One region of the Rhizobium sp. BR 362 genome, then DNA from elsewhere that is predicted to be linked to it. Evidence: predicted binding sites of a transcription regulator. Region 1 holds the regulator's gene; the other holds the start of a gene.
What was found. Region 1 encodes LexA, which represses DNA repair genes until DNA is damaged. Its sites were predicted from a motif close to TGTTCNNNNTGTGTTCNG; they were not measured.

Region 1 (3,392 bases):
GTCACCGATGAGAGACGAGCAATTTCGGATGAGACGACGGAAGCGCTCAGGACTTCAGGCCTTGCGCACATCATTGCAATTTCCGGCCTGAACATGGCGCTGTCTGCAGGCATTTTTTATGTCGGCCTGCGCTATGCGCTTAGCCTATTTTTCGGCGTGGCACAGGCCTGGCCAACGAAGAAGATCGCAGCCTTCGGTGCGCTGATCACAGTGACAGCCTATTATTTTATTTCCGGCTTCGGGGTATCGGCAGAGCGCGCTTTCATTATGATGGCGATCATGCTGATCGCCGTGCTCTTCGACCGGCCATCCCTCAGCCTTCGCAATGTGGCGCTGTCCGCGATCGTCATCCTTATTCTGTCGCCGTCGCAGGCGCTCGGACCAAGTTTCCAGATGTCTTATGCCGCCACATTGGCTTTGGTGTCGGGTTATTCGCTTTGGACGAAAAGACCGCATCGGGAGAGCGTTCTCTCCCGCTTCCGGCTCATGCGTCCGCTGCTCTTCGTCTCGCGCTTCTTCGGAGGCATATTGTCGACCTCCTTTATCGGCGGCGCATCGACTGCGATTTTCTCGATCGAGCATTTTCACCGGTTGGCGACATATGGGCTTATCGCCAATCTGGCGGCTATGCCCGTCGTCTCATTTGTGGTCATGCCGTTTGGCATGGCGGCGACGCTGCTGATGCCATTCGGCGTCGATGCTCCCTTCTGGCAGATCACCGGCGCGGGCCTTGATGCTGTCATCGTCATTGCCAAAACGGTCGCCGCCTGGGGCGGCAACATTCCCTTTGGCCGGTTGCCGGTCTGGCTGTTCCCGACGGTCATAGCCGGCTTCTTGCTGATGACCTTGCTGAAAACATGGCTGCGGCATGCAGGTGCATTTTTGATCATCGGTTCGGTCGCGGTCGTGGCACTCAGCCCCGGTGTTCCGAAACCCGATCTGATGATCTCCGAGGACGGCACGCTCGTCGCATTGCTGCGCAACGGCGCGTTGACGACCAACCGGGAAAAGCCGCCCGACTTCATCTTCGAGCAATGGCAAAGAGCCCTGGCGATCACCGAGCAGCAACCGCCAACGATGCTTCCGCCCGGCAGTCAGCTCCCCAAGATCAGCAAATCGGACAAGCATCGCCGGCTGACTTCCGACGAGCAAGTCGCCGTTCGAAAGGCGATGGATGCGGCACTGGACAATGCCGGGCAGGGTGGCTTCGCCTGCCAAAAAGGGGCATGGTGCGTGGCAATGCTGGACAATGGCGAAATGCTCGTCACCATTGAGGATGCTGCCTATCTCGCCCCAGCCTGCGACACCGCTAACATCGTCGTCACCCCCGTGCGTCTGCGTCTGGACCACTGCCGCTCTGGCGCCATGCTTTTTACAGGTGCAACGCTACGCCGCACCGGATCCATCGAAATCAATCTCCGCGCCGACAAGCCGATGATAACGGCGGCGTTTGAAAATCTGACGCGGCCATGGAGCCTTCATCGCGCTTACGACTGGCGAACGGGCACTTTCGGAGCGCCGATCGCACCGGTGTCACCCGTCAGTGATAGCGGCGAATGAGGCCGACAAGCTTGCCTTGTACTTTCACGCGATCCGGCCCGAAAATACGGGTCTCGTAAGCCGGGTTCGCCGCCTCCAGCGCGATCGAAGCTCCCTTGCGACGGAAGCGCTTCAGCGTCGCCTCCTCGTCATCGACGAGAGCAACGACGATGTCGCCCGGATTGGCGGTGGTGGCGTTGCGGATAATGACCGTATCGCCGTCAAAGATGCCGGCGTCGATCATCGAGTCGCCCTTGACCTCCAGCGCATAATGTTCGCCGGAGCCGAGCATGTCGGCGGGAACCGTGATGTCGTGGGTATTGTTCTGAATGGCCGAGATCGGAACGCCGGCGGCAATGCGGCCCATGACGGGAACTGAGACTGAACTGTTGTTTTCCTCAATCACCGGCTTGGCGGGAGCAGGCGGCGGCACAAGTTGCGGCTTGCCAAGGCTCCCCTCGATGACGCTCGGTGAAAAACCGCGACGCGGCTGCAAGCTCGGGCTATAGGCCTCGGGCAGCTTGATGACCTCCAGTGCCCGGGCCCGGTTCGGCAGCCGGCGTATGAAGCCGCGTTCTTCCAAGGCAGTGATGAGACGATGAATCCCGGACTTGGACGCAAGGTCCAGCGCATCTTTCATCTCATCGAAAGATGGCGGAACACCGGACTCCTTCATTCGTTCGTGAATGAAGAGAAGCAGTTCCTGCTGCTTGCGCGTCAACATCGTTTTGAACCTCAGGAGTGAGAAGGTGTCGTGAAACAAATCCAGAACGGACACTATATGTTCCATATGTGTTCCGCAAGCCCTTAAATTTTGGTGAAGATTTTGTAAGCGCAACAAATAAATGGGAACATAACAGGTCCCGGTCGGACAGATTTTTTTCGATACATCCGAGTTAAAGACCGGAAATATATCAGGAATTCTGCGGAAAGCCTTTTTGTGCCCGTCAGGACAGCTCATCCAAAAAAGCGATGTGAGCCCATCTGTTTGCTAACTAAGCTCTTTGGGGAGGATGGTTGCTGAACGAAGGAGGGCAATCTGTAGATCAGACTGGGAAGATTGGATTCGGAGCGGCTTTGATCGGTTCCGTCCGTAGCGATATTGGACGGGAATTCAATAGCTTGGGTTTTTTCTGGAACTCCCGTGCCGATGCTCGAGCAAGGTGCGGTCGTTGGCTATCTGCCGCAGCATGCTGCGCCCGGCCAGAATCATTTCGAAGAGAAAGGCGATAAAAGCGCCCATGAGCGCGAAGACGGCAAGGCCGAAGAGCCAGAGCAATAATTGCTCGCGAAACTGCTGGCGAATCGCACCGCCCATGAGACCCAGCGTCGCGAGGCATGTGAACACGCCCGATGCCGTGCCGAGCAGGACTGCAATCTCTAGCGCCAATGTTCGCCGCCGCAGATAGTAGAGCTGCAGCAACCGCGTTTCATCCGGATCGTCCGAGGTCACCCGTTCGAAAAGGCTGTTGACCCGGTCGGAGACGCGAGCGAGCCTCGCCGAAAAGACATTGAGGCATCCGGCGGTGCCTGCCAGCAGAAAGACCGGAGTCAGTGCTATTTGGATAACATGCGCGGCAATAGACGTCAGATGGTCGTTCAGCACATTGGATCTCCTTCCTGTCCAACGTCATCCAGTATCGCCCCTGGGTGTCGCCTTGCAAAAGAAGCGCGCGGAGATGAGGCTCGTTGCTGATCTCATGCGAACGTTTTATGTTGGTGGCGCCGCCGATTGCGTCATTTGCTCAGCTATCTTCTTTCTCTGCAGTGTCATGGCGGCGACTGCGGCGTCCTGTTTTTCCTCTCCGCCCACCTGCACCGTCGGCTGGGCGAATTCGATGCCGTTTTCCATG
Region 2 (3,392 bases), on a different contig from region 1:
GGCCGTCTGGACAGCCTTGGCGTCCGGCCCCTCGGTTCCCGCGATAGGCGTGAACCGGAATCCGGTCAACTGTCCCACATGATGCCCCTCGACGAAGACATCCCCATTCACACTGATTTCAGCTTCCAGCATCGCATTCTCTCTCAGGCGCTTCATGAGCACAGATGTCCTGCGATCAACAAAGCGTTTCGTCAACCTCTCATGTAACGCGTCAGACAATCGATCTTCGATTTCCCGCGTCTTTTCTTGCCAGTGTGTCGGATCGGCAAGCCAACCGGGCCGGTTCGACACATAGGTCCAAGTCCTTATCTGCGCGATTCGCGCCGAAAGCGTGTCGATTTCGCCATCCGTCCGATCGGCGCGATGCACCTGTTCGGCCAGGAAGTCCTCTTTTACCGTGCCATAGCGTACAAGGTCGGAAAAGAGGGTGGCGATGAGATCGGCATGCTGGGCGGGCGTAATCCGCCGATAGTCCGGAAGCGCACAGGCTTCCCATAATTTTTCCACTCGCTCCGGAGTATTGGCGAGATCGGAAATCTCCAGATCGCGCGACAGATATTCCAGCGCCTGCTGATCGACTGCCGGCAGCGCGCGCGTCAGGCCCTGAACGCGCGGCGCGCTCTCGAGGCTCGCGCGCAGCGATGCGATCGAGGAAAAATCGAAGTCCTTTGAGCGCCATTGTAGCACTTTAACCGTATCGAACTCGTGACCCTCGATGCGTCGCACCAATTCGTCGTCGAAGGGATCGACGTGGCCCGTCACACCAAAAGTGCCGTCCTTCAGATGGCGGCCGGCGCGGCCGGCGATCTGGCCGAGTTCGCCCGGATTGAGCTTGCGGAACTGATAGCCGTCGAACTTGCGATCCTGGGCAAAGGCCACATGATCGACATCGAGATTAAGTCCCATGCCGATCGCATCGGTCGCGACGAGATATTCAACATCGCCCGCCTGATAAAGAGCGACCTGTGCGTTGCGGGTACGCGGGCTGAGCGCGCCGAGGACAACAGCCGCTCCGCCGCGCTGGCGGCGGATGAGTTCGGCGATAGCATAGACTTCGTCGGCGGAGAAGGCGACGATCGCCGTGCGCTGCGGCAGGCGGGTGATCTTCTTTTGCCCGGCATAGAAGAGATGGGAGAGCCGGGGGCGCTCGACGACGGTGATCCCCGGCAAGAGCTGCTCGAGGATCGGCCGCATCGTGCCGGCGCCAAGCAGCAGCGTCTCGTCACGCCCGCGCAAATGCAAAATGCGGTCGGTAAAGATATGGCCCCGCTCGAGATCGCCGGCGAGCTGTACTTCGTCGATGGCGACGAAAGATGCCCGCGTGTCGCGCGGCATGGCTTCGACGGTGCAGACGGAATAACGCGCATTCGGCGGCGAAATCTTCTCCTCGCCGGTGACCAGCGCGACATTCTGCGCCCCGACCTTCTCGACGACACGGGTATAGACCTCGCGCGCCAGCAGCCGCAGCGGCAGGCCGATGACGCCGTTCCCATGCGCTACCATGCGCTCGATGGCATAATGGGTTTTGCCTGTATTGGTGGGTCCGAGCACCGCGGTCACGCCGCGTCCGCTCAGGATCATTGGCTGCGAAGTCTGAGTCATAGGTCCATGCATGGGCGAGAAACCACTGTCTTCCGATCAGCAAGGTCCCCAAGGAAGAGAAGAAGAGATGACGACCATATGTGACAAAGGCAAGACCTGAATGAAAAAACAACGGCCGCAATATGCGATTTTATTTCCGGCAGGTTCAACCAAGAGCTACATTCTCCCTACATCCCACACGAGTCCCGACGAGTCGGGAACAGCTTGAGAACGAATCGGCGACGAATCGCTGACTCCATTCAGTTCCCTTTATGTTCACCACTATATGTGGATTTCGCTCTGCGAAAGTCCACCAGATCGTGAATCGGATTTTTCTGCTTTTTTTATGTGAACTGGCGGACAAACGTCGAATCCAGCGGAAGGGCAGGCGCGTTTGCGAACATGGTTAACCTTTTGTAAACGTCGCCGAATTTCACAACGCATGCCGCGACCGACTTCCCATTAAGATTCGGGCCAAAGCCGGAACGAATTGGCGACGAATCGCTGACTTCCCTCAATTCCGCATTTGTTCTCCACAATATCTAGCGTCTTTCCGAAAGAAAAGCACAGGACTCTGCAGGGTTGAAGCGGCGAATCACATCGAATCGTGGATTGCAATTAACTTTTGAGAGAATCGTAATATAAAAAGCCCATAATTTCGCGTTCTGATTGAATGCGTTAACTTCTCGATCAAAGCCGGAACGAATCGGCGACGAATCGCCTTTTCCTTCGTGTACTCGATTTGTTCACGGCTAGATATAGCGTTTGAACGAATGAGCTCATCCAGATGGAGAATGAGATAAATGAGCCGGTTGGGAGAAAATTGCGCGACATTAACCATTTCGGCGCAGAAGATACTACTTTTCGGTGACAAGACCTAACCCGATCCATCCAAAGAAGTAGATCCCGTCATGGCCAACCGCTGCCGCCGTTAACCAAAGCCCAAATGCAGAACGAATCGCTGACGAATCACGGACACGGCCGCTTTCTCGTTTCGTTCACCGCAAGATATTGTATTTAAAGAAAATTTTAACCATAAGCCGAAGTCCTTTTCAGCTCTTCAGCCGCATGGCGTCCGTGCCTGCGTTAACTTGTTTGCCTCCGCATGCCGGCTCATCTTTATGGGTTTTTATTTCTGAGCCGGAACAATTTTCGAGGAAATAAGTTTCTATCGACAGCGGCATTGATGCGCTTCTCATTCGAAGAAACGGATAAGGACGCATCAGCACTTGTATCTAGCGCATCTTATCCGCTTGCGTGAGGTCGCTCTGGCGGGATGCTCTAGGGCTGGACGCGGAGGATTACGCTATGCTTGGTACAATATTGCTCGTGATTTTGATTCTGTTGCTGATCGGAGCGCTTCCGAACTGGGGTTATAGCCGGGGGTGGGGTTACGGTCCATCGGGCGGTCTCGGGCTGGTTTTTGTCATCGTTCTCATTCTGCTATTGATGGGCCGGATCTGATCCGGCCGATTTGTTGAAGACCTCACACACTAGGGAGCAATGTTATGAAAAAAATCATCGTCGCGCTCGCTCTTGCCGGCGCACTTGCCTCGTGCACGGCAACCGAGAGGGGAACAGCCATTGGCGCCGGAACCGGCGCGATCATAGGCGGCGTCGCCAGCAATAGCTGGGGTGGTGCCGCAATAGGCGCCGTCGCCGGTGGTGCCGTCGGCTACCTCATCGGTCGGTCGCAGGAGCACCCAGGCTATTGCATCTACCGCGACCGTCACGGCCGCCGCTATGAGGCTCGTTGCCGCTAAGCGCTTACACGCGAGGATCGATTTTCCTTCGGCCGATCGTCAACGTTT

Region 2: QDY28_RS09245 (helicase-related protein) is a predicted target of LexA. The motif match lies at 1,844-1,861, and genes of this name have one in related genera.

The regions. Positions count from the first base shown of each region.
Region 1 covers NZ_JARWGH010000016.1:98,820-102,211, reverse strand. Annotated here, with positions in the region: gene QDY28_RS19625 (ComEC/Rec2 family competence protein) at 1-1,560, shown strand, start outside; gene lexA (transcriptional repressor LexA) at 1,541-2,263, opposite strand; gene QDY28_RS19615 (DUF2721 domain-containing protein) at 2,654-3,145, opposite strand; gene QDY28_RS19610 (mechanosensitive ion channel family protein) at 3,251-3,392, opposite strand, start outside.
Region 2 covers NZ_JARWGH010000005.1:124,965-128,356, reverse strand. Annotated here, with positions in the region: gene QDY28_RS09245 (helicase-related protein) at 1-1,602, opposite strand, end outside; gene QDY28_RS09240 (DUF3309 domain-containing protein) at 2,890-3,045, shown strand; gene QDY28_RS09235 (YMGG-like glycine zipper-containing protein) at 3,090-3,344, shown strand.